2 regions of the Pontibacillus sp. ALD_SL1 genome follow, and region 1 is predicted to be linked to the other one. Evidence: a T-box and tRNA genes for the amino acid it is inferred to sense, from the RefSeq annotation. Region 1 holds a T-box; the other holds one or more tRNA genes.
What was found. The T-box of region 1 lies ahead of IMZ31_RS13670 (valine--tRNA ligase). A T-box ahead of a tRNA ligase gene usually reads a tRNA of that ligase, here a tRNA-Val.

Region 1 (16,077 bases):
ACATGCCGGCAGAAACGCCTGAAGGGTTAACGATTGGATGTATTCCGATTCGTGAAGACCATCGTGATGCGTACATTGCAAATGACAATGTAGCGTTTCGTGATCTTCCTAAAGGTGCTATCGTTGGTACAAGCAGTCTTCGCCGTGCTGCGCAAGTATTGGCAGCAAGACCTGACTTAAAAATTAAATCAATACGTGGGAATATTGATACGCGTCTACGTAAATTAAAAGAAGAAGATTTTGACGCTATCGTCCTTGCAACAGCTGGTCTTAAGCGCATGGGCTGGTCGGATGATGTCATCACAGAATATTTAGAACCAGAAGTTTGTGTTCCGGCTGTTGGGCAAGGCGCGTTAGCGATTGAGTGCCGCGAAGACGACCGGGAAATCCGTGATTTGATGGACACGCTAAACCACGCGTATACACATCGTACGGTGATGGCAGAACGCACATTTTTAGATTTACTAAATGGTGGTTGCCAGGTTCCGATCGGAGGATATGCCTATCTAGAAGGAGACGATATTATCCTAACGGCTATGGTTGGTACTCCTGATGGCAAAACGATTCTTAAAGAAGAAGTTCGTGGCCAGGATCCATATGAAGTAGGACGTGAGGCAGCGGATAAGATAAAAGCTCGAGGTGGAGCTGAAATTATTGAAGCTGTGAGAGAGGAGCTCGATCAGTAATGTTTCCTTTAAAGGGGAGACGGATCTTAGTTACAAGATCTGCTGAGCAAGCGGCTTCTTTTACAAATTGTATTGAACAACAGAGCGGGATTTCAGTAGAAATTCCGCTTCTTTATTTTAAAAGCGTTCTGTCTGAAGAGAATTTGCATATACTCAGACATTTACATACCTTCAAGTGGATTATATTCACCAGTTCAAATGGTGTTCATTTTTTTATGGAGTTATGTGAGCGTTACCAAATACCGCTGTCCATTATAAAAGAAAGATCTATTGCTGCAGTTGGACGGAAAACGGCGAACACATTAGCCTATTACAATTTAAAAACAGACTTTATGCCTGATACATACACAGGAGAAGCGTTAGGGAAAGCTTTTTTAAATGAACGAGACAATGGAGCAGTATTAGTCGTTCAAGGCAATCTGGCCAGGCAGAAAGTTGTAGAAACCATTCAACCGTATATGGAAGTCGAAACAGCAATTATGTATGAAACGTGTGTAAATGTTAAAATAAAAGAGGTTTTTAATAGAACATTACAAGAAAATCAATTGGATGCCTTAACCTTTACAAGTCCTTCTACTGTAAAAGCCTTTAAACAGCTTATAGAACCTTCTCTGTTTGAAACCGTTCAATCCTTACTTTGTATGTGTATTGGACCTACAACTGAAAAGGAAGCTGAGCAAGCTGGGTTTACACATAGAATGATACCGGATCATCAAACAGTTGAAGGCATGTGTGAAGCGTTAGGAAGCTATTTTCGTGAGAAAGGAAATGATGATTAATGAGTGAATTACAATTTAAACGTCATCGTCGCCTTCGTACAACAGAATCAATGAGATCTCTTGTACGGGAGACCCATTTAAATAAAGAGGACTTAATTTTCCCTATATTTGTAGTAGAAGGGGAGAATATAAAGAATGAAGTTTCTTCAATGCCTGGGGTCTATCAAGTTTCGTTAGATCAGCTTACGGGAGAAATGCAGGAGTTAGAAAACCTTGGGATCCGTTCTGTAATTCTGTTCGGTGTGCCACATGAAAAAGATGAAAAAGGCACACAAGCATACTGTGAAACGGGTATTGTTCAAAGAGCAATTCGTCAAGTAAAGCAGGATGTTCCAAGCTTAACCGTTGTAGCGGATACTTGTCTTTGCCAATACACGGACCATGGACACTGTGGTGTCGTTCGTGACGGGGAAATTGTAAACGATGAATCTCTGGAACTTCTTGTCGAAACAGCGGTTAGTCAGGCGAAAGCGGGTGCAGATATCATTGCGCCATCCAATATGATGGATGGATTTGTTGCAGCGATACGTCGTGGTTTAGATGAGGCAGGATTTGTGAATACTCCTGTTATGTCCTATGCTGTTAAATATGCTTCTTCTTTCTATGGACCTTTCCGCGATGCGGCTCATAGTTCACCGCAGTTTGGAGATCGTCGTGCGTATCAGATGGATCCAGCCAATCGTCTTGAAGCCATTCGTGAGGCACAATCTGATGTAGAAGAAGGGGCGGACTTTCTTATTGTGAAGCCAGCATTGGCATATTTGGATATTATGAGAGAAATGAAAGACCGATATCCTTTACCAATTGTTGCCTATAATGTGAGTGGTGAATATTCCATGATTAAAGCGGCTGCACAAAATGGCTGGGTAAATGAAAAAGAAATTGTACTAGAGAAACTAACATCTATGAAGCGAGCTGGAGCAGATTTAATTATTACGTATTTTGCTAAAGATGTAGCTCGTTACTTATCTGAGTAATAAATAGAAAAAGGAGTGGTTGTCGTGCGTGAGATGAATCAATCAAAGGAAGCTTATCAGAAGGCAGTCGAGTATATGCCAGGTGGAGTCAACTCTCCTGTACGTGCTTCTAAGTCAGTGGGGATGGACCCAATCTTTATGGAAAAAGGGAAAGGTTCTAAAATCTATGATATTGATGGCAATGAGTATATCGATTATGTTCTTAGTTATGGACCATTAATTTTAGGTCATGCAGATGATCAGGTGGTCTCCCGTTTGAAGGAGATTACAGAACTTGGGACAAGCTTTGGTGCTCCTACAAAGTTAGAAAATGACTTGGCTGAACTTGTGATTGATCGTGTGCCGTCTATTGAAATGGTGCGCATGGTCAACTCTGGTACAGAGGCTACCATGAGCGCGCTTCGTCTGGCCCGAGGATATACAGGAAAGAATAAGATTCTTAAATTTGAAGGTAACTACCATGGTCATGGAGACTCCTTACTTATTAAAGCAGGTTCTGGTGTTGCTACTCTAGGCTTACCTGACTCACCTGGTGTGCCAGAAGGGATTGCTATGAATACCATTACAGTTCCTTATAATGATGTAGAAAGCCTTCGATATGCTTTTAATGAGTATGGTGACGACATTGCGGGTGTAATCGTAGAACCTGTATCTGGAAACATGGGCGTCGTTCCACCTAATGACGGATTTCTCTCAGAACTAAGAACGATAACTGAAGAACACGGCTCATTGCTTATTTTTGATGAAGTAATGACAGGATTCCGCGTGGATTATAACTGTGCTCAAGGCTATTATGGGGTTACTCCAGACTTAACGTGTTTAGGGAAAGTCATAGGCGGTGGTCTGCCGGTTGGCGCGTATGGTGGTAAGAAGGAGATCATGGAGATGATTGCTCCGACTGGTCCGATCTATCAAGCGGGAACCCTCTCAGGTAATCCACTTGCAATGGCGGCAGGGTATGAAACGTTGAATGCATTAACAGAAACCTCCTACCAGGAAATCAATAAAAAAGTTGACCGCTTAGTAGAAGGATTCACAGAAGCAGCTGAAGCAAACAACATTCCTCTAACGGTGAATCGTGCTGGGTCTATGGTTGCTTTCTTCTTCAACGATGGGGACGTGACAAACTATGATACAGCGAAAAAGTCTAACACAGATCTTTTTGCTCAGTACTACCGCGCTATGATTGAAGAAGGCGTTTATTTACCACCTTCTCAATTTGAAGGAATGTTCTTATCTACCAAACATACAGATGAAGACATTGAAAAAACAATTGAAGCGACTAAGAAAGCTTTTGCTTCTATACAGGCATAAATCGAACCCCCTCATCATGTACTAAGATGAGGGGGTTTTTCTATAGATCTACGTTTAGGCATAATTTTTTCTTCCCTCTCATATATCTAGAATGACATAGGCGCTCGTAAGGTCTTGCGTGTACATTGAAGGGAGGAGAAACGCTTGACATATGAAGAACAGAATGTGTTTAGCTTTCATTTAAATGAATCACTTTGGTTTAAAAGAGGACAGGAAGTTGAAGAGTTTATGGGCATCTCTCTTGAGCCGGATATATCCATTCAGGAATACGAGGACTCTGTATCTATACGAGGTGTGATTGAGCTTGGAGGGGAGTATTTCCGGTCTTCTGAGGATGCGGAAGGAGAAGAGGATCAGATCCTTTCTTTACGAGATCATGCTTCAAAGCGAACGATTGAGAATGTAGATCTCCATGATGATGGAGTAAGTGAGTTTTATCACCGTTTTCCTGTAGAAATTTCAATTCCAAAAAGTCGCATTCAATCGATGGATGAGGTGACAGTCAGTATCGATTCCTTCGATTATGAACTCCCAGAGAAAGGGCAATTAAAGTTGAATGCAACTGTCGCCATTCACGGAGTGAGTGAAGAAACAAGGGGAGAAGAAGTAGCGGAAGTGCCTTCACCTGAAGAGGTAGAACCAGAACCGTTTAATTTTGATGTAACCTATCAAGAAGACCATCAAGAAGTGATTGAAGCGGTAGAAGATAGAAATTCAGAGGAAGTAGAAGCTGAAGTGGAGGAAGAACAAGGTGAAGGAGAGCTAGTAGAACAAGAGGGAGGCCGTTGGAAATACAAGCAATCCCAGACATTCTCTGAGTTCTTTGGAAAAGTCGAAGATCAGTCTCAGGAAGAGGAATCTGAATCTGAGGAAGACATGAACGACTACCAGTTTGAAGAATCATCTGAAGAGTCGTCAGAAGAAAGTCGCGATGAAGAAGATACGCCTCAGGACGCTCGCTATTTAACGTCCATGTTTGAACGACATGATGAATCTTACGCAAAGATGAGAATGTGCATTGTTCAAGAAGATGATACGTTAGGGTCTATTGCTCATAAGTATAAAATCCCACCCACTCACCTCAGTCGTGTTAACAATTTAGGTGATGAAGATGTGAGTGCGGGTCAAATCCTTTATATACCTGCAAAAGCATAGATGCTCCACATATCCTGCAACGGCTTTCGTTGCAGGATTTTATGTAGGAGGAGTTTTAATTGATTTAGATACACTTGAAAATGAGGGAGAGTGAATAAATTGGAACAAGAGGTGGTGGATGTATTAGCTTCATACAGGCTATCTGCTTACGAGGTAGAAGTGCACTCTGATAAAATATATAAGGCATATACACCTGTAGGGCCTGTGGCGGTAAAGCGCTCTAGTTTAGATAGGCAAACAATTCAAGATTGGATTGAGGTTTATAGAAAAATAGAAAACTATCGATTTCAGCATGTGGCTCCATTATATATGACTTCTGAAAGGGAGCTCTTTGTCGAGCGTCAGGGAGCGATCTACTATGTGATGCCTTGGATTGAGACGCCAAATCGTGACACGCCCCCTTACCCGTTTGAGCAATTGTATAGAACGATTGGGCAGATGCACAGACGCTCACTCCATACCGAAGTTGTGAAGCGAGAAGATTACGAAGACCTGATGAACAATCGGAAGACACAATTGCAAAACTACAGGGATGTATTATCTAAGTGGGTGACTACGTTTGAACAGCGGCACTATATGCCTCCGGTTGAATTACAAATCTGCACACACTATCGTGATCTTGATAAGGTGTGCGAAATAGGGATGGAGTGGTGTGATCGCTTTTTGGATGATCTGGAAGAGGATAAACAAATTCGTACAGCTCTTATTCATGGGAACGTTAAGCCTTCACATTTCCTATACGATGATTCAACTCCGTATCTATTAAATTGGGAGCGTTCCAAGACCTATTACCCTGTTTATGATATTACGACGTATTTTTATCATGTATTACGTTATCATGACGCACCTGTAAATCAACTTATATCAACTTTCTCTTACTATGAAGAGGAACTTCCTTTACTGAACAGCGAGCGATGTTTACTTGCTTTATTCCTTTTAAATCCAGAACCGTATATTCACCAAGTTGAAACTTATGTAAATGGCGCCCAGGCGAACGGGCAACCTTTTCTTGTACAAAAATTAGAACGATCTTATTATGTTTTGCGACATGCAATGGACGTTCAGGAACAAATTGAACAGGCAAGAGTGTACCAAGAGCAACAAGCAGAGAATAGTTAAATCCATTCTAGATGGAAAGCGAAGTATAGACCAATTAAGATGCCCAGTAGAAAAACATCGAACGTAGTGGGAAAAAGGAGTGTACGAACGAGTTGGAAACACGCAATCGGCAATACACAACGTTCAATAATGATTAACCATTGTCGACACCAGGGTGGCAACTTGTAACGATAGAAACGTGCCAAAAGGTATAACCTCCTTTATTGCTTTTCTTTAGTATATGTCCATAGAGGCTGTCAGTGTGACTGAAAAAGTTGCTTAAATAGGTTGACTAAACATAGTGAATGTGGATAAAATAACAAGTACAAGAAAATCGATAAATGCCGTGAAGGGGAAGAGTATGAGAATGTAAGCCTTTCAGAGAGGGAATCGTTAGCTGAGAGATTTCCAGGTCCTTGCACTCAGAAGGTCGCCCCAGATGCAGTCTCTTTGAAACCGATAGTAGAAGAGACCGGAGAATACTCCGTTACGTAAGTAAAGTGTGTAGATGACAGGTGTCGTCTATAAAATAAAGGTGGTACCGCGAATCCATTTCGTCCTTTTCTAAGGATGAAATGGATTTTTTTGTGTAACTCCCCTTCCGGTATGCGCGATAAAGGAGGAACTCGTATGGAGAATCATGAAGTATCTCTTCCAACGAAATATGACCCAAATGCGATTGAAAAAGGTCGCTATGATTATTGGGTAGATGGCAAATTTTTTGAAGCAAAAGATGACAAGAGTAAAGAACCTTTCACAGTTGTCATTCCACCCCCAAACGTAACAGGTAAATTACACCTTGGACACGCATGGGATACAACATTACAAGATATTATTACACGTGTGAAGCGTATGCAAGGTTACGATGTACTATGGTTACCTGGTATGGATCACGCTGGTATTGCTACCCAAGCGAAAGTAGAGGCGAAGTTAAAGGAACAAGGTACCTCCCGTTATGACCTGGGCCGCGAACAATTCCTTGAGAAATCTTGGGAATGGAAAGAAGAATATGCAACATTCATCCGAAAGCAATGGGAGAAGCTTGGTTTAGGCTTAGATTACTCTCGTGAGCGCTTCACATTAGATAACGGTCTATCTGATGCCGTTCGAGAAGTATTCGTAACCCTTTATGAGAAAGACTATATTTACCGCGGCGAATACATTATTAACTGGGACCCGACCACTAAAACGGCTCTTTCTGATATTGAAGTAATCTATCATGATGTTCAGGGACACTTCTACCACATGAAGTATCCATTAGCTGATGGATCAGGTCATATTGAGATTGCAACAACACGTCCAGAGACGATGCTAGGGGATACAGCTGTTGCGGTTCATCCTGAAGATGATCGTTATAAGCATTTGATTGGTAAGAAAGTAACCCTTCCTATCGTTGGTCGCGAAATTGAAATCGTAGGCGATGACTATGTTGATATGGAGTTTGGTAGCGGAGCAGTGAAGATTACACCTGCTCACGATCCAAATGACTTTGAAATTGGAAACCGTCATGATTTAGAGCGTATTCTTGTTATGAATGAAGATGGAACGATGAACGAAAATGCTGGCAAATATAAAGGCATGGATCGTTTCGAATGCCGTAAACAGCTTGTTAAAGATCTACAAGAAGAAGGCATTTTATTCGAAATTGAAGAGCATATGCATTCTGTTGGACACTCAGAGCGTAGTGGTGCTGTTGTAGAACCATACCTTTCGACACAGTGGTTCGTAAATATGGAGCCATTAGCGAAGGAAGCGATTAGCCTTCAAGAAGGAAACGATAAAGTTAACTTCGTTCCAGATCGATTTGAGAAAACATACCTAAACTGGATGGAAAACATCCGTGACTGGTGTATTTCACGTCAGCTATGGTGGGGGCACCGTATTCCGGCCTGGTACCACAAAGAAACAGGTGAACTGTATGTAGGTCGTGAAGAGCCAGAAGATATTGAGAACTGGGAGCAAGATAACGATGTATTAGATACATGGTTCTCCTCTGCGCTTTGGCCATTCTCTACAATGGGCTGGCCAGATGAGGCTAATGAAGACTATAAGCGTTATTTCCCTACTGACGTCCTTGTTACGGGTTATGACATTATCTTCTTCTGGGTATCTCGTATGATCTTCCAATCCATTGAATTCACAGAGCGTCGTCCATTTAAAGACGTACTGATTCATGGTCTTGTAAGGGATGCTGAAGGACGCAAGATGAGTAAGTCTCTTGGAAATGGTGTCGATCCGATGGATGTTATTGATAAGTACGGTGCTGATTCTCTGCGTTACTTCTTAGCGACAGGCTCAACACCAGGTCAGGATCTACGCTTCCAATGGGAAAAAGTAGAGTCTACTTGGAACTTTGCGAATAAGATATGGAACGCATCTCGTTTCGCCCTTATGAATATGGATGGGATCACTAATGAAGAAATCGACTTAACAGGTGAGAAATCTGTAGCGGATTACTGGATTCTAACTCGTTTAAACGAAACGGTTGAACAAGTAACGCGCAATGTTGATAAATACGAATTTGGTGAAGCGGGACGTCACTTATACAACTTTATCTGGGATGACTTCTGTGATTGGTACATTGAAATGGCGAAGCTCCCTCTTTACGGTGAAGACGAAGCTAAGAAGAAGACGACTCGTTCGATCCTCGCTTATGTATTGGATAACACAATGCGCATGCTTCATCCATTCATGCCGTTCATCACAGAGGAAATCTGGCAGGCACTTCCGACTAAAGGTGAATCCATTACGGTAGCGAGCTGGCCAGAAGTACGTAAAGACCTTCACCATGAAGAAGCGTCTGAACAAATGAAGCAGCTTGTAGCGATCATCCGTTCTGTTCGTAACATCCGTGCAGAAGTAGACACACCGATGTCGAAACAAATCCAGTTGATGATTAAAGCAAACACAGATGAAATAGCGGAACAGCTAGAAGCAAATCGTCATTATTTAGATCGCTTCTGTAACCCTAGTGAGCTTATAATTGATGCAAATCTAACAGCTCCTGACAAGGCAATGTCTGCTGTTATTACTGGTGCTGAACTTTATCTGCCATTAGAAGGCTTAATTGATATCGAGGAAGAAATTGCTCGCCTCCAAAAAGAACGTGAGAAATGGGATTCTGAGGTACAGCTTGTACAGAAGAAACTCTCTAACGATAAATTTGTAAACAAAGCTCCTGAACATATTGTTCAAGCTGAGCGCGATAAAGAGCAGGACTATATCGACAAACGTGATAAAGTGGACGCTCGTATCAAAGAGCTCAAGTCCTAATAAGAAAACTCCGTCTAGTAACGAACTAGACGGAGTTTTTTAATTCGGTGTAGATATGATTCATATATTTCTCTACGATATTGATGGAGCTCTTTGCGCTAAGCGTCCGGCTACCAACCACATCTTCTATTTCATTTAAGAGTAGGTTTCCCTCCTCATCGAATAAGAAGTCAATTCCCACCATTCCAAATGAGAAAAGGCTAATGATGCGCTCGATGTGAGTTTTTTCCTTCGGTGATAAAGGATATAGTCTGGCAGTGCCTCCAAGAGTATAATTTGCTTTAAAGTCAGATGAGCTCTCTCTTAGTATGGCAGCTACAATTTCTTGTCCCACTACAAACACCCGTAAATCTTTCCCAAGAATAGGGGCTGGTTGTTGGAGGATGAGATCTTGGCCTTTCAACGTCGGAGCAAGTTCTGAAGCCTCCTCAACAGAATCGATCCAGTGAACATCTTTTCCTCCTCTTGAATCAACCTTTTTTATGATATAAGGGTAGGGGAGTGGAGCTTCTGTTGGATTGAAATCAACGCCCTTCAGAAAAAAGGTTTCCATCATCGGTATATTGTGAGGGGCCAGGTATTGATGTGTTTTCCATTTGTTGTTACATATTTCACTTACATGGGAAGAATTGAACGTCTTCACTCCTAACTCTTCGAAATGAAGCGTAAGTATAGAATCAATAGTCCTTATAATAGCGAATGAAGGCAAAGAAGCTTCCTCGCCTTGTAAGAGTAAAACAGGACGGCTATTTCGAAGGCCTATGGTGATCTTTTCTTTTGGTACAAAAGTAAGTTGTAGCCCCTTCTGCGTGGCTTCTTCAATCATCCATTTGATAAAGGCCTGATTTCGGCCTGCATCTTGATCGGAATAGATGAGCCATCCGTTCATGTATCTTTCTCTCCTTCCTTACTTTGCTGTTCAATCACATACTCGATCATCTTTTCAGCCACATTAATGCCTGTGCATTCATAAATATTTCGAATTTGTGCATTGCCATTTACTTCGCAAATAACCGGCTGTTCCTCTTCATCATAAAGAAGGTCTACACCACAAAAGGCTGTACCTATCGCTTTACTTGCTCTAATTGCGAGTTCTTTCTCTGCATCAGAAGAGGAATAGGGCTCCATTTTACCACCCGTTGTTACGTTCGCTCTGAAGTCATGTTCAGAGTAACGGAGCATTGAAGCAACGACCTTCTCACCGACAACATTGAGACGAACGTCCCGTCCATAACTAGCTGAGATGAACTGCTGAAGCATGAATGGACGATTGTGGATGGTTTTTAGTTTTTCCATCATTTTTTCTTTCGTATGTACGAGATAGACTTGCTCACCAAAGGAACCATACGCTTCTTTTATAATAAGCGGGAAGCCTAGTTTTTCTCCTTCATTAACAAGGTGGGTTAAATGTAAATCATCTGTCTTTATGAAAATCTTAGGTCCTAAAATCGTTTTCGGTATAGGAAGTTGTTTTTGAGCTAACCGTTGATACATAACACCTTTATGATCACATGCCTCAATCGCATCAGCTGAATTGTACACCGGTATACCCATTGATTCTAGCTGGCGGGCAAGAAGAACATCTTTGTCTCCAAAGATGACAAAATCAGGGCGTGTGTCTGTAGAGGCACCCACGATGCTCCTATCTTGACCAGATAAGGTACTTAAAAGTTCATGATTGGGATAAATGGTCATCGAGATCCCTTTTTGATGCGCAGCTTCTTGAACAAGTTCAGCGTAATCAAGAAATTTAGGGCTTTTCAGGTGTCCGTTATAAACAATCCATCCATGCATAGGATCACTCCTTTAATTAATGAGTTATGTTGATTGTTGATTATTAAGTAGGTATAGGTCCGTTATCAAATGCCCTGGCTTTATTAAAGCTAACGGAAACGTTCTCTATCGATAGTGACTCAGCTCCGATACTATATGACCTGTCTTTGGAACCTGTCCTATTTTAGGATAAAATAAGGATGAAATGGAGGTTCGCATATGTTTACGACAATGGAACAAATCAATCAATTTTTTAATGACCGAAAAGGGTTAGGGATTAAACCTGGTTTTGGTCGTATGATAAACATGCTTGAAGCATTAAACAACCCTCATAAAGATATAAAAGCGGTTCATATCGCTGGTACGAATGGAAAAGGCTCTACACTTGCTTTTATGAAGGGAGCTTTAATCGACCAGGGGTTTCGTGTGACTAGCTTCGTATCACCGTCTTTTGGTTCTGTACGAGAGCACATTTTTCTTCAAAACGAACCCATTTCTGAAGAACGCTTTATCCATTATATCAATACCCTTTATCCTGTTGTGAAGGAATTGGATGAAAATGAAGATGGTCCTTCAGAATTTGAAATTCTCGTCATGGTGGCGATTCTTTTTTCACGTGACGATTCCACCATTAGTTTATTTGAAACCGGAATGGGGGGGAGTGGTGATTCTACAAATGTGCTCGAACCTGTCCTTAGTATCATTACAATGATTGATCTTGATCATACGGCTTTTCTAGGGGACACGATTGAAGCGATTGCTTCTCAAAAGGCAGGGATTATTAAAAATCGGACTCCTATCGTCTCAGGTGTTACACAAGTTGAAGCAAAGCAGGTTGTAAAAGATTATGCTGTAAGGAACAATGCTCCCCTTTATCAATGGGGAGAAGCGTTTTACATAAGTGAGAAGGATGAGGGCTATTCCTTTATGTCTCAAGATCTGGTACTCGAAGGAATTCGTGTTTCCCTTCCAGGCAAACATCAACAAAAAAATAGTAGCCTTGCGCTAATGGGGCTCTCACTACTTAAAGGAGTGAATAGTGAAGAGGCAGCCAACTCCTTTCAGAAGGTGAAGTATAGTGGTAGATTTGAAACGATTTCCTCGAAACCTACCGTTATCATAGATGGTGCTCATAACTTGTCAGGTACAGAGTCGTTAATCGATACAGTCAATCAGAGCTATCCTCATAAGAAGAAAACGTTGTTATACACCGCGCTCAAAGACAAGCCTTTAGCTCAAATGATCCCGTTATTAGAAGAGGCATTTGATGAAGTTGTGTTCACCACTTTTCAAAACATGAGATCTTCTACCCCTGAGTACCTTGCTTCCTTCTCTACAACTGCTGACCCTAAAATAGTTTCAAATTGGGAGAAGTACATTGATGAAATTTGGGAAGACCTTAATGAAGATGTCCTAGTTATTGCCGGCTCTCTATACTGGCTTCCAATGGTTAAGGAGTATGTAAATAGAAAGAAAAATAAATAAGAACAACTATTCAGAAATTTTTGAACGAATAGGTGTTATGTGCTAATATAAAAGTATTAGTTTTTTCTAAAAATTACCTTTAATAAGACTTAAATAGTGTATGAGATTCGATTGATGGAGATAGGGGATGCAGGGATGATATCAAAACAAAAGACGGTGGCCTTATGGAGTATATGGGCAATACTCTGGCCAGGGGTCATTACCACGGTGTTTGTAGTAACGAACCCACAGATGCAAGGAGGGGAGTTTGACCTTCTTTCTTTTGCATTTATGATGGTGATTGTGGCGCTCTTTCCAATCGTCATTCATAATAGCCCGATTATTTTCATTCACGGGATAAGTCTTGCTGTATTTTTATATTTTGGGTTATTTTTTGAAATGATTATGACACAGATTGCCTACATTGTATCAATATCAAAGGTGAAACTCTCAAGGCCTTACTGGTACAAACTCCCTCTTAATTTAACGATGTTCCTATTTGTATCACTAGGCTCTGCCCTTTTTTATTATGCATTAGGAGGGTCCCATGGGCCATCGGCTTTTGCAACGCCGAGTGATGCAATTCCTATTATTGGGTATGTGTTGTCTCAGTTTATCCTGAACCATGTTTTCATATATTTTGTACGGAATTATTTTCTGGGGAATAAGGGAACGATTTTTGATAAAGAGTTCTTCTGGGATTTAGGGAACACAGCCATTGTGATGCCGATCGGATTTGTTTTATACGTTTTATATATGGAAATAGGTGAAGCGGCAATCTACTATGTGGGCCTTCCGTTTGTTGGTTTATCCCTTATTTTAACTCTCTACTACGCTAGTCAAAATGTGAACGAGTATTTGCAAAAAGCAAATGAAATTGGACAAGAGCTTACAGGGCGCCTAAAAGTAGGTGAAGTACTAGACCGGTTTGTAGAAAGTTTGACTGTGCTTTTTCATGTCGATTATGTTTATATTTTTGATCGGAAGAATAAAGATGATCTTGAATTAATAAGATATTTCGATGGGGACAAAAATATCGGGTTTCAAAATCCCCAATTCTCATCATTTGAAGGTGTCAGTCAGTCCGTGTATGCTAGCGGCCAACCTGTTCTCTATCAGTCTAGAAAAAAGTGGAGACATATTCGGTCAGATCTCATTCCTAAAAAAGTAGAGAGCATTATGTCTGTTCCTATTGAACGAAATAACAAGATTGAGGGTATTATTACCATTGCCTCTCATAAGAAAAGGTCATATGAGAAGTTTCAGCTCATGCTTGTGGGAATTCTAGCTAACTATATGGCTGTAGCGATTCAGAATGCAAGGCACTATGAAGAAACGAAGCGAAGAAGCGAGCTTTGTCCGTTAACGAAACTGTACAATTATCGTTACTTTGAGAATCTTGTTAGTGATTATGCAGACACCTATGAGCAAGTAGGGGAAAAGGTATATGCGTCTGTTATATTGTTAGACTTGGATCATTTTAAGAGAGTGAATGATCAGTACGGGCATGAGAGTGGCAATGAGGCACTTTGCGAGTTAGCCGTCCGTTTATCGAACATCGTAGGAGATGATGGTACCGTTGCTCGTTATGGAGGGGAAGAGTTTGTAGTCTTCTTGCCTGGAGTGGGTAGAGAAAAAAGTCTTGCCATAGCAGAGGAACTTCGTCACCGCATATCTTCGGTCCCGTTTCGTCTTAAAGAACATATTACAGATCACAAAGGAGCCATAGAGGCTTGGCTAACAGCAAGTATTGGAGTAGCGACTTTCCCTGAAGATTGTGAAAGCCCTGTTGAACTAGTCAGGCACGCTGATCGGGCGATGTACGTGGGTGCGAAGCAACAAGGGCGTAACAAAGTGGCGAGCTATGAAAGGGTCTTAGAAGCGGCTGAGTGATGAACTCAGCCGTTTTTTATTGAAGTAATAAATCCTCCACATAGTCGATGGTCGTCTTTGAAACGGGAATAGCCCTTCCATGCGATAGCCTAAATCCTTAAACTGGAATAAAATTAGGTCTTGTATAGTGACTGAAATAGGACCTTTTAAATACCTTTACTTTATTATACAATGATTCTATAACATTACATTTTATACAGAAATATAGGTTTTACAATTAAATTTTGTAGAAGTTTACGGAATAATGTCTCTGCATGATAGGGATTTCCTTACTTTAGTACTAGTTTTGAGATAGAGGAAGAGGTGGGATTTTGGCTGGATATATCGGTGCTCTCATTGCAATAGGAATTTTGTTAATAGGGGTTTCCTACATACCTATACATATGGATCGTAAAGGGAAACTCTACTTAATAGGAGCTTCCGCTTTAATTGCTTTGGCGACGTATGCCTCAAAGGTTACATTCACCTGGTGGCAGAGTAGTTTAATTTTAGTTTTATTAGCTTTTCTATTGGCGTTATTGCTAAACCGACGTTTACAACAGTTCATACTAGTACGTGATACGGGAACGTCTGTATCAAATGAACCGGTACATAAGGGTGTGGAAGACATTGAACCTGTTGCTTTAAGTAAAGATGACGAGATGAAAAAAGAGAAAAGTGACTCAATCATTTCTTCAACGGTTGAAGGAGAGTCCCTTTCTGACGATAGTAAAGAAGAGGAGGTTCTTCAGGAAGAGTTATCAGATGTTGCTCCAGATCTCGAAGAAGAACCGTCGGACCTGGATGTCATAATTGAAGAGGAACCATTGAATACAGATAAACCTGTTGTTTCTCCTGAAGAAGAACTTTTAGCCGCCCGTTCTGATTGGGTTGAGGGAGATGGTGAAGAGATAGAAGACGTTCAAGAGGACGCTTTTGTCGAACGATCCTCTATCTTAGAAGTCATTGAAGAAGATTACACAGAAGAGGACAACGTCGATCGAACAGTGGAGGACTCTGCTCCTGAATGGGTTGATCAAGATGATGTACTTGAGCCTGTTGGAGAAATGGATGAAGAAGAATTTACGTTGAGAGATGAGGTTCTGGAAGACTTTGAGTCGTTAGCCAGTGAAGACGTTGATCAAGAAGAGGTTGAAGTCGAAGGTCAAGAGGTTAACGAGTCTGGATTGTCTGCATTTGAAATGGTAGAGCATATCGAGGATGAGCAGGATGCACTGGAGGAGGAAGCTCCGCTAGAAAGAGAGTCTTCTAAAGGGTCAGCTACACCATTAAAGAGTGTGTTCCAAACGCAAATGCTTCATACTCTTGTGGAGGAAGTCATGGTCCAGGAAGAGATCTTGTCTTCTCACAATTATGAACAGTACGTAAAGCAGTTCTTACAGCCTTCATTGCCAGCTCAAGACTACTATACATTTGCCTCTTTGCTGGTGCAGCATCATATTCGAAATCAAAATTACCAAGAATTAGATGAATGGCTCCCTGAACTAATGAATAAGTTTTCTGATTATCCCATTATTAAAGAGGAACTTCAATATATAAAAGACTTCGCGAAAGAACACGTAACAGATTCATAGACTACTAAGGAAATAGGTGTGATGAACAATGAAAAGAAGTCATGAAATTACGGAATTACCCATTATAAGTATTGTTGATGGTAAGGAAGTT
Region 2 (16,077 bases), 1.2 Mb from region 1:
TACGGGGTCATTTTGCCGAGTTCCTTAACAAGAGTTCTCCCGATCACCTTAGGATACTCTCCTCGTCTACCTGTGTCGGTTTGCGGTACGGGCACCTCTTTCCTCATTAGAGGCTTTTCTTGGCAGTGTGAAATCAGGAACTTCGGTACTATAGTTCCCTCCCCATCACAGCTTGTGATTGATGCACGGATTTGCCTATGCATCTCACTCACTGCTTGGCCGCTCACATCCAGTGGAGCGGATTCCCTATCCTACTGCGTCCCCCCGTCATTCAAACGGAAAGGAGGTGGTACAGGAATATCAACCTGTTATCCATCGCCTACGCCTTTCGGCCTCGGCTTAGGTCCCGACTAACCCTGAGCGGACGAGCCTTCCTCAGGAAACCTTAGACTTACGGTGGAAGAGATTCTCACTCTTCTTTCGCTACTCATACCGGCATTCTCACTTCTAAGCGCTCCACCAGTCCTTACGGTCTGACTTCACAGCACTTAGAACGCTCTCCTACCATTGTTCGTAAGAACAATCCACAGCTTCGGTGTTATGTTTAGCCCCGGTACATTTTCGGCGCAGAGTCACTCGACCAGTGAGCTATTACGCACTCTTTAAATGATGGCTGCTTCTAAGCCAACATCCTGGTTGTCTGAGCAACTCCACATCCTTTTCCACTTAACATAAACTTAGGGACCTTAGCTGGTGGTCTGGGCTGTTCCCCTCTCGACTACGGACCTTATCACTCGCAGTCTGACTCCCAAGGATGAGTCGTTGGCATTCGGAGTTTGACTGAATTCGGTAACCCGATGAGGGCCCCTAGTCCAATCAGTGCTCTACCTCCAAGACTCTTACCTTGAGGCTAGCCCTAAAGCTATTTCGGAGAGAACCAGCTATCTCCGTGTTCGATTGGCATTTCACCGCTACCCACACCTCATCCCCGCACTTTTCAACGTGCGTGGGTTCGGGCCTCCAGCCAGTGTTACCTGGCCTTCACCCTGGACATGGGTAGATCACACGGTTTCGGGTCTACGACCACATACTATTTCGCCCTATTCAGACTCGCTTTCGCTGCGGCTCCGATTTTTCATCTTAACCTTGCATGGGATCGTAACTCGCCGGTCCATTCTACAAAAGGTACGCTGTCACCCATTAACGGGCTCCAACTACTTGTAGGCACACGGTTTCAGGTTCTATTTCACTCCCCTCCCGGGGTGCTTTTCACCTTTCCCTCACGGTACTGGTTCACTATCGGTCACTAGGGAGTATTTAGCCTTGGGAGATGGTCCTCCCGGATTCCGACGGAATTCCTCGTGTTCCGCCGTACTCAGGATCCACTCCGGAGGAAACAAGATTTTGACTACAGGGCCGTTACCTTCTTCGGCTGACCGTTCCAGATCATTCATCTATCTTGTTTCTTTGTAACTCCAATGGAGTGTCCTACAACCCCAGAGAGCAAGCTCTCTGGTTTGGGCTAATTCCGTTTCGCTCGCCGCTACTCAGGAAATCGCGTTTGCTTTCTCTTCCTTCGGGTACTGAGATGTTTCAGTTCCCCGAGTCTACCTTCCTTAACCTATGTATTCAGTTAAGGATCCTACCCCATTACGGGTAGTGGGTTTCCCCATTCGGAAATCTCCGGATCATAGCCTACTTACGGCTCCCCGAAGCATATCGGTGTTAGTCCCGTCCTTCATCGGCTCCTAGTGCCAAGGCATCCACCGTGCGCCCTTATTCACTTAACTATCTAAAATCAATGTGAAAAGACGCATCATAATGATGCTTACGTTAAATCTAACGTTGGTTTGATGTCTAATTCTTATCTAGTTTTCAAGGTACTGTTTGAAAGCATTTGAGCTTCCAAAACCGAACGAAACAAACATGGTCAATGGTTTAATGGCACAGTATGTGCCTGCTAGCAAGTCCCGAAGGACTCGCTAGTTCCGTAATATCCTTAGAAAGGAGGTGATCCAGCCGCACCTTCCGATACGGCTACCTTGTTACGACTTCACCCCAATCATTGGCCCCACCTTCGGCGGCTGGCTCCAAAAAGGTTACCTCACCGACTTCGGGTGTTGCCAACTCTCGTGGTGTGACGGGCGGTGTGTACAAGGCCCGGGAACGTATTCACCGCAGTATGCTGACCTGCGATTACTAGCGATTCCGGCTTCATACAGGCGAGTTGCAGCCTGCAATCCGAACTGAGAATGGTTTTTTGAGATTTGCTTGACCTCGCGATCTCGCAGCCCTCTGTACCATCCATTGTAGCACGTGTGTAGCCCAGGTCATAAGGGGCATGATGATTTGACGTCATCCCCGCCTTCCTCCGGTTTGTCACCGGCAGTCACCTTAGAGTGCCCAACTGAATGCTGGCAACTAAGATTAGGGGTTGCGCTCGTTGCGGGACTTAACCCAACATCTCACGACACGAGCTGACGACAACCATGCACCACCTGTCATTCCGTCCCCGAAGGGAACTCCCTATCTCTAGGGATAGCGGAAGATGTCAAGACCTGGTAAGGTTCTTCGCGTTGCTTCGAATTAAACCACATGCTCCACCGCTTGTGCGGGCCCCCGTCAATTCTTTTGAGTTTCAGCCTTGCGGCCGTACTCCCCAGGCGGAGTGCTTAATGCGTTAACTTCAGCACTAAGGGGCGGAAACCCCCTAACACCTAGCACTCAACGTTTACGGCGTGGACTACCAGGGTATCTAATCCTGTTTGCTACCCACGCTTTCGCGCCTCAGCGTCAGTTACAGACCAGAGAGTCGCCTTCGCCACTGGTGTTCCTCCACATATCTACGCATTTCACCGCTACACGTGGAATTCCACTCTCCTCTTCTGTACTCAAGTTCCCCAGTTTCCAATGGCCCTCCACAGTTGAGCTGTGGGCTTTCACATCAGACTTAAGAAACCGCCTGCGCGCGCTTTACGCCCAATAATTCCGGACAACGCTTGCCACCTACGTATTACCGCGGCTGCTGGCACGTAGTTAGCCGTGGCTTTCTGGTTAGGTACCGTCAAGGTACCAGCATTTCCTCTGGTACTTGTTCTTCCCTAACAACAGAACTTTACGATCCGAAGACCTTCATCGTTCACGCGGCGTTGCTCCGTCAGACTTTCGTCCATTGCGGAAGATTCCCTACTGCTGCCTCCCGTAGGAGTCTGGGCCGTGTCTCAGTCCCAGTGTGGCCGATCACCCTCTCAGGTCGGCTACGCATCGTCGCCTTGGTAAGCCGTTACCTTACCAACTAGCTAATGCGCCGCGGGCCCATCCATGAGTGACGGCCGAAACCGCCTTTTACCAGTGAACCATGCAGTTCACTGGGTTATTCGGTATTAGCTCCGGTTTCCCGGAGTTATCCCGATCTCATGGGTAGGTTGCCCACGTGTTACTCACCCGTCCGCCGCTCGATCCACAACAATCACCCCGAAGGGATCATGTTGCTTCACGCGCTCGACTTGCATGTATTAGGCACGCCGCCAGCGTTCGTCCTGAGCCAAGATCAAACTCTCCATAAAGTTAGAGTTTGCCTAGCATCAAATAAATGATTACTGGCTTTAAAAATAATTCAAAGACATTGACGTTACATGTTGTTTCGTTCAGTTTTCAAAGATCAAATGTTTTAATGGTGGAGCCTAGCGGGATCGAACCGCTGACCTCCTGCGTGCAAAGCAGGCGCTCTCCCATCTGAGCTAAGGCCCCATATTTAAGGAAAATGGTCGGGAAGACAGGATTCGAACCTGCGACCCCATGGTCCCAAACCATGTGCTCTACCAAGCTGAGCTACTTCCCGTAATAGAAAATGGCGCGCCCGAGAGGAGTCGAACCCCTAACCTCTTGATCCGTAGTCAAACGCTCTATCCAATTGAGCTACGGGCGCTTAGTATTTGCAATGGTACCGAGGGCCGGACTCGAACCGGCACGGTAGTTACCTACCGCAGGATTTTAAGTCCTGTGCGTCTGCCAATTCCGCCACCCCGGCAGGACTTTTATAATGGAGCGGAAGACGGGATTCGAACCCGCGACCCCCACCTTGGCAAGGTGGTGTTCTACCACTGAACTACTTCCGCTTATTAAGTTATGGTGCGGGTGGAGGGACTTGAACCCCCACGTCGAGAGACACTAGATCCTAAGTCTAGCGCGTCTGCCAATTCCGCCACACCCGCACGGTGTGAAAAACAATGGTGAGCCATGGAGGATTCGAACCTCCGACCCTCTGATTAAAAGTCAGATGCTCTACCAACTGAGCTAATGGCTCTTACTAATCTATATCAGACGTATTAAAATCGAAATGGTGCCGACCGAGGGACTCGAACCCCCAACCTACTGATTACAAGTCAGTTGCTCTGCCAGATTGAGCTAGGTCGGCTTACGATCTTTAGTTTTAGAAAGAAATGGTGGAGGATGGCGGGCTCGAACCACCGACCCCCTGCTTGTAAGGCAGGTGCTCTCCCAGCTGAGCTAATCCTCCATATTTATAAAGCCTGGCGGCGTCCTACTCTCGCGGGGGTGAAACCCCAACTACCATCGGCGCTGAAGAGCTTAACTTCTGTGTTCGGCATGGGAACAGGTGTGACCTCTTCGCCAAAACCGCCAGACCTTATTGATCCTTTTTGCAAGGACAAGATATATTGTACTTTATCTATCGAGTAAAGTCAACAGGTATTTTAGAATTTTCTAAGTACCTTCAAAACTAGATAAGAATTATGACATAACCGTTTTTTCACTTTAGTTAGATAAGCCCTCGATTTATTAGTATCGGTCAGCTGCACGTGTCACCACGCTTCCACCTCCGACCTATCAACCTTGTCGTCTACAAGGAATCTTACTCACTCGAAGTGATGGGAAATCTCATCTTGAAGTGGGCTTCATGCTTAGATGCTTTCAGCACTTATCCCTTCCGCACGTAGCTACCCAGCTGTGCTCCTGGCGGAACAACTGGTGCACCAGCGGTGCGTCCATCCCGGTCCTCTCGTACTAAGGACAGCTCTCCTCAAATTTCCAACGCCCACGACGGATAGGGACCGAACTGTCTCACGACGTTCTGAACCCAGCTCGCGTACCGCTTTAATGGGCGAACAGCCCAACCCTTGGGACCGACTACAGCCCCAGGATGCGATGAGCCGACATCGAGGTGCCAAACCTCCCCGTCGATGTGGACTCTTGGGGGAGATAAGCCTGTTATCCCCGGGGTAGCTTTTATCCGTTGAGCGACGGCCCTTCCATGCGGCACCGCCGGATCACTAAGCCCGACTTTCGTCCCTGCTCGACTTGTAGGTCTCGCAGTCAAGCTCCCTTGTGCCTTTGCACTCTGCGAATGATTTCCAACCATTCTGAGGGAACCTTTGGGCGCCTCCGTTACTTTTTGGGAGGCGACCGCCCCAGTCAAACTGCCCACCTGACACTGTCTCCGGACCGGATCACGGTCCTGGGTTAGAATGTCAATACAGCCAGGGTGGTATCCCACGGATGCCTCCACCGAAGCTAGCGCTCCGGTATCGACGGCTCCCACCTATCCTGTACAAGCTGTACCAACATTCAATATCAGGCTACAGTAAAGCTCCACGGGGTCTTTCCGTCCTGTCGCGGGTAATGCGCATCTTCACGCATAGTATAATTTCACCGGGTCTCTTGTTGAGACAGTGCCCAATTCGTTGCACCTTTCGTGCGGGTCGGAACTTACCCGACAAGGAATTTCGCTACCTTAGGACCGTTATAGTTACGGCCGCCGTTTACTGGGGCTTCGGTTCAAAGCTTCGCATAAGCTAACTCATCCCCTTAACCTTCCAGCACCGGGCAGGTGTCAGCCCCTATACTTCACCTTTCGGTTTCGCAGAGACCTGTGTTTTTGCTAAACAGTCGATTGGGCCTTTTCACTGCGGCTCCTCCTATGAAGGAGCACCCCTTCTCCCGAAGTTACGGGGTCATTTTGCCGAGTTCCTTAACAAGAGTTCTCCCGATCACCTTAGGATACTCTCCTCGTCTACCTGTGTCGGTTTGCGGTACGGGCACCTCTTTCCTCATTAGAGGCTTTTCTTGGCAGTGTGAAATCAGGAACTTCGGTACTATAGTTCCCTCCCCATCACAGCTTGTGATTGATGCACGGATTTGCCTATGCATCTCACTCACTGCTTGGCCGCTCACATCCAGTGGAGCGGATTCCCTATCCTACTGCGTCCCCCCGTCATTCAAACGGAAAGGAGGTGGTACAGGAATATCAACCTGTTATCCATCGCCTACGCCTTTCGGCCTCGGCTTAGGTCCCGACTAACCCTGAGCGGACGAGCCTTCCTCAGGAAACCTTAGACTTACGGTGGAAGAGATTCTCACTCTTCTTTCGCTACTCATACCGGCATTCTCACTTCTAAGCGCTCCACCAGTCCTTACGGTCTGACTTCACAGCACTTAGAACGCTCTCCTACCATTGTTCGTAAGAACAATCCACAGCTTCGGTGTTATGTTTAGCCCCGGTACATTTTCGGCGCAGAGTCACTCGACCAGTGAGCTATTACGCACTCTTTAAATGATGGCTGCTTCTAAGCCAACATCCTGGTTGTCTGAGCAACTCCACATCCTTTTCCACTTAACATAAACTTAGGGACCTTAGCTGGTGGTCTGGGCTGTTCCCCTCTCGACTACGGACCTTATCACTCGCAGTCTGACTCCCAAGGATGAGTCGTTGGCATTCGGAGTTTGACTGAATTCGGTAACCCGATGAGGGCCCCTAGTCCAATCAGTGCTCTACCTCCAAGACTCTTACCTTGAGGCTAGCCCTAAAGCTATTTCGGAGAGAACCAGCTATCTCCGTGTTCGATTGGCATTTCACCGCTACCCACACCTCATCCCCGCACTTTTCAACGTGCGTGGGTTCGGGCCTCCAGCCAGTGTTACCTGGCCTTCACCCTGGACATGGGTAGATCACACGGTTTCGGGTCTACGACCACATACTATTTCGCCCTATTCAGACTCGCTTTCGCTGCGGCTCCGATTTTTCATCTTAACCTTGCATGGGATCGTAACTCGCCGGTCCATTCTACAAAAGGTACGCTGTCACCCATTAACGGGCTCCAACTACTTGTAGGCACACGGTTTCAGGTTCTATTTCACTCCCCTCCCGGGGTGCTTTTCACCTTTCCCTCACGGTACTGGTTCACTATCGGTCACTAGGGAGTATTTAGCCTTGGGAGATGGTCCTCCCGGATTCCGACGGAATTCCTCGTGTTCCGCCGTACTCAGGATCCACTCCGGAGGAAACAAGATTTTGACTACAGGGCCGTTACCTTCTTCGGCTGACCGTTCCAGATCATTCATCTATCTTGTTTCTTTGTAACTCCAATGGAGTGTCCTACAACCCCAGAGAGCAAGCTCTCTGGTTTGGGCTAATTCCGTTTCGCTCGCCGCTACTCAGGAAATCGCGTTTGCTTTCTCTTCCTTCGGGTACTGAGATGTTTCAGTTCCCCGAGTCTACCTTCCTTAACCTATGTATTCAGTTAAGGATCCTACCCCATTACGGGTAGTGGGTTTCCCCATTCGGAAATCTCCGGATCATAGCCTACTTACGGCTCCCCGAAGCATATCGGTGTTAGTCCCGTCCTTCATCGGCTCCTAGTGCCAAGGCATCCACCGTGCGCCCTTATTCACTTAACTATCTAAAATCAATGTGAAAAGACGCATCATAATGATGCTTACGTTAAATCTAACGTTGGTTTGATGTCTAATTCTTATCTAGTTTTCAAGGTACTGTTTGAAAGCATTTGAGCTTCCAAAACCGAACGAAACAAACATGGTCAATGGTTTAATGGCACAGTATGTGCCTGCTAGCAAGTCCCGAAGGACTCGCTAGTTCCGTAATATCCTTAGAAAGGAGGTGATCCAGCCGCACCTTCCGATACGGCTACCTTGTTACGACTTCACCCCAATCATTGGCCCCACCTTCGGCGGCTGGCTCCAAAAAGGTTACCTCACCGACTTCGGGTGTTGCCAACTCTCGTGGTGTGACGGGCGGTGTGTACAAGGCCCGGGAACGTATTCACCGCAGTATGCTGACCTGCGATTACTAGCGATTCCGGCTTCATACAGGCGAGTTGCAGCCTGCAATCCGAACTGAGAATGGTTTTTTGAGATTTGCTTGACCTCGCGATCTCGCAGCCCTCTGTACCATCCATTGTAGCACGTGTGTAGCCCAGGTCATAAGGGGCATGATGATTTGACGTCATCCCCGCCTTCCTCCGGTTTGTCACCGGCAGTCACCTTAGAGTGCCCAACTGAATGCTGGCAACTAAGATTAGGGGTTGCGCTCGTTGCGGGACTTAACCCAACATCTCACGACACGAGCTGACGACAACCATGCACCACCTGTCATTCCGTCCCCGAAGGGAACTCCCTATCTCTAGGGATAGCGGAAGATGTCAAGACCTGGTAAGGTTCTTCGCGTTGCTTCGAATTAAACCACATGCTCCACCGCTTGTGCGGGCCCCCGTCAATTCTTTTGAGTTTCAGCCTTGCGGCCGTACTCCCCAGGCGGAGTGCTTAATGCGTTAACTTCAGCACTAAGGGGCGGAAACCCCCTAACACCTAGCACTCAACGTTTACGGCGTGGACTACCAGGGTATCTAATCCTGTTTGCTACCCACGCTTTCGCGCCTCAGCGTCAGTTACAGACCAGAGAGTCGCCTTCGCCACTGGTGTTCCTCCACATATCTACGCATTTCACCGCTACACGTGGAATTCCACTCTCCTCTTCTGTACTCAAGTTCCCCAGTTTCCAATGGCCCTCCACAGTTGAGCTGTGGGCTTTCACATCAGACTTAAGAAACCGCCTGCGCGCGCTTTACGCCCAATAATTCCGGACAACGCTTGCCACCTACGTATTACCGCGGCTGCTGGCACGTAGTTAGCCGTGGCTTTCTGGTTAGGTACCGTCAAGGTACCAGCATTTCCTCTGGTACTTGTTCTTCCCTAACAACAGAACTTTACGATCCGAAGACCTTCATCGTTCACGCGGCGTTGCTCCGTCAGACTTTCGTCCATTGCGGAAGATTCCCTACTGCTGCCTCCCGTAGGAGTCTGGGCCGTGTCTCAGTCCCAGTGTGGCCGATCACCCTCTCAGGTCGGCTACGCATCGTCGCCTTGGTAAGCCGTTACCTTACCAACTAGCTAATGCGCCGCGGGCCCATCCATGAGTGACGGCCGAAACCGCCTTTTACCAGTGAACCATGCAGTTCACTGGGTTATTCGGTATTAGCTCCGGTTTCCCGGAGTTATCCCGATCTCATGGGTAGGTTGCCCACGTGTTACTCACCCGTCCGCCGCTCGATCCACAACAATCACCCCGAAGGGATCATGTTGCTTCACGCGCTCGACTTGCATGTATTAGGCACGCCGCCAGCGTTCGTCCTGAGCCAAGATCAAACTCTCCATAAAGTTAGAGTTTGCCTAGCATCAAATAAATGATTACTGGCTTTAAAAATAATTTAAAGACATTGACGTTACATGTTGTTTCGTTCAGTTTTCAAAGATCAAATGTTTCTTTGTGTGTTGCCCGCTGTTTAACAGCGACTTAAACATCTTATCATGTGGTTGATTTTGAGTCAATAACTTTTTTGAAGTTTTTTTGATCTCTGTTTTCAACCCGATCTCTTCTCATTTAATTAGGAGGGCGATGTGTTCGTTGAACACTGCCTCAGGATCGTTTTGTTGTTCATGTCGTTTAACAGCGACTTAAACATCTTATCATGCGGTTGATTTTGAGTCAATAACTTTTTTGAAGTTTTTTTGATCTCTGTTTTCAACCTGATCTCTTTCCATTTAATAAGGAAGGCGATGTGTTTGATGAACACTGCCTCAAGATCGTTTTGTTGTTTGCGTTGTTGTTAACGCAACGTTTAATAATGTACCATGGTATGCTTTAGTTATGCAAGGCATTTTAACAACTTTTTAGTTTTAAGTTAATTCAAATGAATCTGATAACTACATTATCTACTGGCATGACAGTTTTTTTGCTAACTTATTGACCAGACACTGTTGACTTTGTACTTATTAAAAACTCCCCTCTGCATGTGCAGAGGGGAGTTTTATGTTATTAGTCGCGGCTTCTCATCTGCGGGAATAGCAGTACATCACGAATAGACGGTGAGTTCGTGAGGAGCATTACAAGGCGATCAATACCAATCCCCAATCCACCTGTTGGCGGCAACCCGTACTCAAGAGCTTCTAAGAAGTCTTCATCCATAAGATGAGCTTCATCATTACCTTCTTCTCTTTCTTTAACTTGCGCTTCAAAGCGCTGGCGTTGATCAATAGGATCATTAAGCTCAGAAAATGCGTTAGCATGTTCGCGACCTACTATAAACAATTCGAAACGATCCGTGAAACGGCCGTCATCTTTATTCTTCTTCGCTAAAGGAGAGATCTCAAGCGGATGTCCATACACAAACGTTGGTTGAATTAACTTATCTTCCACTCGCTGTTCAAAGAATTCATTCACGATGTGCCCGTAAGTCATGTTGTCTTCAATATCAATCCCATTTTCTTTAGCAAGAGCTTTTGCTTCTTCATCAGACATCTCCTGCCAGAAGTCTACACCCGTATAATCTTTAATAGCATCTACCATATGAAGACGGGTCCATCTTGGCTCAAGATTTATTTCATAATCTCCATATTGTACAGTTGTTGTACCTAATACATCCTTAGCTATATGAGCAATAACTTCTTCCGTCAGAGCCATCACATCATGGAAGTCTGCATACGCTTCATAAAGCTCTAGCATTGTGAACTCTGGATTGTGCCTTGTAGATACACCTTCATTACGGAAAACGCGACCGATCTCATAAACCTTCTCCATACCACCAACGATTAGACGCTTCAGGTGCAATTCAATAGCAATGCGCATATATAACGGCATGTCTAATGCGTTGTGATGTGTAATAAATGGACGGGCAGATGCTCCCCCTGGAATAGCATGCATTGTTGGTGTCTCTACTTCTAAGAAACCTAGGTCATCGAAGTAACGACGCATAGACTGAATTATTTTACTGCGAGTAACAAACGTATCACGGCTTGTTGGGTTTGTAATCAAGTCTAAATAACGTTGACGATATCGTTGTTCTACATCCTTAAGTCCATGGAATTTCTCAGGTAACGGACGCAGAGATTTCGTCAGCATGTGAAATTCTGTTGCTTTAACAGAAAGTTCACCTACTTTTGTCTTAAACATCTTACCAGTAACCCCTACAATATCTCCCATGTCTGCTGTACCGAAAAGTTCATATGGTTCTTCGCCTACTGTATCTTTTCGAACATAAATTTGAATCTGTCCTTTCAGATCTTGCAAGTGAGCGAATCCAGCTTTCCCTTTTCCACGTTTAGTCATAATACGGCCAGCTATGGTTACTTCAATCGCTTTATCTTCAAGTTCCTCTTTAGAAAACTGATCGTACGATTCTTTTAAGTCTTCCGATGAGTGCGTACGTTCATATTTATCACCGAAAGGGTCAATACCTTGTTCAGCATATGACGCTAGTTTTTCGCGACGTACGCGCATATGGTCATTCAATTCTTCTGTCATGTTTATCACTCCAATTTATAGCTTGTCTAAACAAAAAGTATAAGTATCCATAAGCTTCAAATATAGAATAGGGTCATGGATGGCAAACTTCTTATTTGTAACATTACGAATCCATCATTCGTGCTCTTTTAGATCTTCTACATATTTGTTAAGGGTAGCAAAAAGCTGTTAGCGGGAAGTAGTTTCATCTATTCTACGTTTATGAACCTTCCCTTTCATGTTAGGTCTTCATTTCTATTTATTCCCTTGGGGCTAATTCTTGTAGAGGGATCTTCAGTTCAATCGAAATTTTGTTAATGACTCTTTCGTTTGGTAATCGAGCCCCTCTTTCGATCTCGCCTAAAACAGATACCGATATCCCCAATGTCTTAGCAAAGCCAGCTTGAGTATAACCTTTCAGCTTCCTATAGGCCCTTATTCGTTTACCCCATTTTTCGGCTTCCATTTTGCAATTCCTTCTTTCTCCTCATCTGCTAATGCAGCTAGTAAATCTGAAACAGATTTATGGATGACAGGAACGATTAAGTTTGGATCAAGCTCTGCCAATGGCACGAGTACAAAAGCTCGTTCATGTAATCTAGGATGTGGTATAACTAATTGTTCTGTTTCAATATTTTCTTGATTATATAATAAAATGTCAAGGTCGATTGTACGAGGCCCCCATTTAATCGTTCGTTCACGACCAAGGTCCTGTTCAATCTCCTGGCATACTTCCAATAGTTTAAAAGCAGATAATGAAGTTTGAATATGAGCTACCATATTTAGAAAATCACTTTGTTCAGTATAACCCACAGGGACTGTTTCATAAATAGGAGAAGCCTGTAAAACTTCAATATCCTCTTGCTCTTCCAATCTGTTCAGGGATTTTTCAAGGTAATCGGCTTTAGGGGATATGTTGGATCCAAGCGCAATATATGCTTCCTTCATCTAGTTGTTCGCTCCCTATAAATTTCGATTGCCACAGATTCGTAGTGACCCGGTATGGGTGGGTCCGGTTTAATTACCGTCACCGTACAAGCTTGAAGCTTATCAAAACGTGCAAGTAATTCTGATGCAATTGTTTCAGCCACAGTTTCTACTAATTGCTTGGCTTCTCCTTCAACCACATCTTTTGTCACCTCATAAATGCGGCCATAATTAATACTCTTTTCCATATTATCCGTTTGACCCGCTTCCTTTAAATCTAACTCCAAAGCAAGATCCACTTTAAAGCGCTGCCCCAATTTATTCTCTTCAGGAAATAAACCGTGGTAGCCGTAAAATGCCATCTGCTTCATAAGTATCTTATCCATCATCGCTTCTCCCCTTCTCAAGCATTTTATCCATCATTTTTGTCATTCTAGCAATTGATTTCACATCGTGAACTCTAACAAGTTTAATGCCTTGGGTCATACCATAACAAACCGTAGCCCCTGTACCTTCCATGCGTTCCTCAACAGGTAGATCAAGCACTTGACCAATAAAGGATTTTCTCGAAGTCCCAAGTAAAACAGGGTATCCAAGTGAGGTGATTTCCCATAAGTGGTTCATGACAAATAGGTTCTGATCAGGGGTCTTTGCAAATCCCACACCTGGGTCTAAAAGAATGTTCTCCTTCTTAACCCCTGCTTCCTTAACTAACTCAACGCTTTCTTTCAGATCTATTTTCATATCTTCTATTAAATTTGTATAGTTTCGATCCTTCCGGTTGTGCATAAGAATAATGGGGACTTGATAAGCAGCGGCAACTTGAGCCATTTGCGGATCCTCCTTAGCCCCCCACACATCATTAATGATAGAAGCCCCTGCTTCTAACGCTTGCCTAGCTACTTCTGCTTTATACGTATCAACCGATATTGGAATCGTAACTTCTTTCTGTAACGCTTGAATAATGGGGATAACCCTTCTTAGTTCTTCACTTTCAGTTACTGGCTCATGACCAGGCCTCGTAGATTCACCGCCAATATCTATGATGTGAGCTCCATCTGCTTGCATTTGTTTGGCTTGCTGCACGGCAGCCTCCACTTCATCATACTGCCCACCATCTGAAAAAGAGTCAGGGGTAGCATTTAAGATTCCCATTACAAGCGTTTCTTTCGTCATATCATACGTCTTCTCTTTAGTGCGAAGAATGGTCACTTTACATAGCTCCTTTTACTGCCGTTCTAGATTCCTATTCTATTGTACACAATCTAAGCAAGATAATCATACTGATAAAGTTTACCCATATAAAAATCCCCCTCCTACAAAAGGAAAGGGGATTAATAGTAAATTAATATTAAGATTGATCAAATTGATATAAAGGAGTCGACAAATAGCGTTCTCCGTTACTCGGAACAATAGCGAGCACTTTCTTGCCTTTTCCTAGTTTTTTAGCTACTTCTTTCGCTGCGTAGATGGCCGCTCCGGTGGAAACACCACCGAGAACTCCTTCTGTTTTAGCTACTTCTCTAGCTGTTTCATAGGCTTGGTCGTTTGTTACCTGAATAATATGATCGTATACGTCTGTATTTAACACCTTAGGGACAAAACCAGCCCCAATTCCTTGGATTTTATGAGGACCCGGTGATCCCCCTGATAATACAGGCGAGCTATCTGGTTCAACAGCATATATTTGAATATCTTTATAGGCATCCTTCAATACCTTTCCAGCTCCTGTGATCGTACCACCTGTTCCAATCCCTGCAATGAAGGCATCTAACTGCTCCCCCATTTGTTCTACAATTTCAGGACCTGTTGTCTTTTCATGCACTTTAGGATTAGCTTCATTGTTAAACTGCTGAGGCATAAAGTAGCCGTACTCTTTCTGTAATTCTTCAGCCTTCTGAATAGCACCCTTCATACCTTCACTTCCTGGTGTTAAAACTAATTCTGCACCATAGGCACGCAAAAGGTTTCTTCGCTCTTCACTCATCGTATCAGGCATCACAAGAACGGATCGATATCCCTTAGCAGCCGCTACCATAGCAAGACCGATACCAGTATTACCGCTAGTAGGCTCAATGATGGTATCACCTTCACTTAAGCCCCCCTCCTGCTCTGCCGCTTCAATCATCGCAAGAGCGATACGGTCTTTCACAGAACTCCCGGGATTCATGTATTCCAACTTTACATAGATATCCGCACTTTCTTCATCCGAGGTACGATTCAGCTTTACGATAGGCGTTTTTCCGATAAGGTCGGCTACCGAATTTCCTATTCTCATAATCAACACTCCCAATCCCTAGTAATATTATAGGCTTACAATTAATTTAAAAATAATTGTTTGAAAAGTCAATAAAAAGAACCTCTATAAAGTATATCGGTATTCCTTAAAAAAAGAAGCGATTCGTTAATCGCCATAAATCCAATCCACTCCAACTTCTTTCCAGAGGGGACGCGCCGATAACGAATCACTCACGTAATCAAGAGCAATTTCTCTCTTTATCTGTTTTTTTATTTCTTCGTAGGTGAAGGTGATTGAAGGGAGCGTTCGGTGCATTTGCAACAAAACATAACCCTGGTCTGTACGGAAAGGTTCACTAAAAGATCCAGGGGATAAACTTTCCGCCTGATCATAATACAAAGAAGGTAAGTACTGGCTCTCATCTGAAAAGTAGCCAAGATACCCTCCCTTACCTTTGGTAAACTCATCTTCTGTATACTCACGGGCTAACATGCTAAATTTCGCTCCACCATCAAGCTCTTCCTTTACTTTCATTGCCGTTTCCTCCGAGGGAACAACAATATGGGAGAGCTGATATGTGTGACGAAATTCGTATTGATCCTTATGATCTTCATAAAACGTTTTGATTTCCTTTTCGCTAATACCAATGTCTTTCGTTAAGAGTTCTTCTAAATAATAGCGATAGCGAACATCATCTTCCCATTGTTTTCGCTTTTCTTCTATTTCTTTCTCTTCCATTACAGGAAGCATCGTCTCCATTAATGCAAGCTCACGTTGGATGAGCTTACTTGTTATCTCTATATCATACTCACTGGCAAGATTAAAAACCACTTGTTTATCGATCATATCCATCAATATGTCTTTTCCATGTTGCTCTTGAAGAGTAGCCATCCACTCTTCATGATGAAGCTTTTCCTCCCCTACAAGAGCTACCGGTTCTTCTGTTGCCTCCACAACCGGAGTCATCTTACTCGTGGAGCTTGTGGAAGTTTGTTCCTTAGTGCTAACCCAAACCAACAGTGATGTTAAATTTGTGATAAATAGAACTACAATAATTCCCCACAAAAGCTTTCTCGTCATCCCAACCACCTTTCCCTAGGTGTCTACCTATTGAGTTATAAGTGCGCGGAGTTGATCTTCTGTGAAATGATAAGCTTCATTACAGAAATGACAATGTGCTTCCGCTCCATGATCTTCTTCTATCATAGCTTGAAGCTCATCATTGCCTAGTCCTTGAAGAGCCTGCTCTAATCGTTCACGCGAACATTGACACTTAAATTGAACAGGTGATTTGCTTAATATCTTCATATCGCCACCGGCCAGTAGTTTTTCAAGCATCTCTTCAGGTGTATGACCTTCATCTATTAAGCGTGAAACT

Region 2: it has a tRNA-Val gene. The T-box ahead of IMZ31_RS13670 (valine--tRNA ligase) is inferred to sense a tRNA for this amino acid. The anticodon was not compared.

Annotation. Positions count from the first base shown of each region.
Region 1 covers NZ_CP062974.1:2,673,570-2,689,646, reverse strand. Annotated here, with positions in the region: gene hemC (hydroxymethylbilane synthase) at 1-686, shown strand, start outside; gene IMZ31_RS13700 (uroporphyrinogen-III synthase) at 686-1,465, shown strand; gene hemB (porphobilinogen synthase) at 1,465-2,442, shown strand; gene hemL (glutamate-1-semialdehyde 2,1-aminomutase) at 2,476-3,756, shown strand; gene spoVID (stage VI sporulation protein D) at 3,901-4,911, shown strand; gene IMZ31_RS13680 (phosphotransferase) at 5,011-6,030, shown strand; gene IMZ31_RS13675 (hypothetical protein) at 6,027-6,215, opposite strand; T-box leader at 6,347-6,574, shown strand; gene IMZ31_RS13670 (valine--tRNA ligase) at 6,640-9,282, shown strand; gene IMZ31_RS13665 (ATP-grasp domain-containing protein) at 9,308-10,171, opposite strand; gene IMZ31_RS13660 (ATP-grasp domain-containing protein) at 10,168-11,076, opposite strand; gene IMZ31_RS13655 (bifunctional folylpolyglutamate synthase/dihydrofolate synthase) at 11,275-12,540, shown strand; gene IMZ31_RS13650 (sensor domain-containing diguanylate cyclase) at 12,676-14,412, shown strand; gene IMZ31_RS13645 (hypothetical protein) at 14,724-15,986, shown strand; gene IMZ31_RS13640 (PRC-barrel domain-containing protein) at 16,015-16,077, shown strand, end outside.
Region 2 covers NZ_CP062974.1:92,323-108,399, reverse strand. Annotated here, with positions in the region: rRNA gene IMZ31_RS00560 (23S ribosomal RNA) at 1-1,730, opposite strand, end outside; rRNA gene IMZ31_RS00555 (16S ribosomal RNA) at 1,944-3,506, opposite strand; tRNA gene IMZ31_RS00550 (tRNA-Ala) at 3,615-3,690, opposite strand; tRNA gene IMZ31_RS00545 (tRNA-Pro) at 3,705-3,781, opposite strand; tRNA gene IMZ31_RS00540 (tRNA-Arg) at 3,792-3,868, opposite strand; tRNA gene IMZ31_RS00535 (tRNA-Leu) at 3,882-3,970, opposite strand; tRNA gene IMZ31_RS00530 (tRNA-Gly) at 3,984-4,058, opposite strand; tRNA gene IMZ31_RS00525 (tRNA-Leu) at 4,070-4,154, opposite strand; tRNA gene IMZ31_RS00520 (tRNA-Lys) at 4,171-4,246, opposite strand; tRNA gene IMZ31_RS00515 (tRNA-Thr) at 4,281-4,357, opposite strand; tRNA gene IMZ31_RS00510 (tRNA-Val) at 4,384-4,459, opposite strand; rRNA gene rrf (5S ribosomal RNA) at 4,471-4,586, opposite strand; rRNA gene IMZ31_RS00500 (23S ribosomal RNA) at 4,721-7,635, opposite strand; rRNA gene IMZ31_RS00495 (16S ribosomal RNA) at 7,849-9,411, opposite strand; gene lysS (lysine--tRNA ligase) at 10,070-11,554, opposite strand; gene IMZ31_RS00485 (helix-turn-helix domain-containing protein) at 11,793-11,999, opposite strand; gene folK (2-amino-4-hydroxy-6-hydroxymethyldihydropteridine diphosphokinase) at 11,969-12,481, opposite strand; gene folB (dihydroneopterin aldolase) at 12,478-12,846, opposite strand; gene folP (dihydropteroate synthase) at 12,839-13,636, opposite strand; gene cysK (cysteine synthase A) at 13,812-14,738, opposite strand; gene IMZ31_RS00460 (peptidylprolyl isomerase) at 14,865-15,779, opposite strand; gene hslO (Hsp33 family molecular chaperone HslO) at 15,807-16,077, opposite strand, start outside.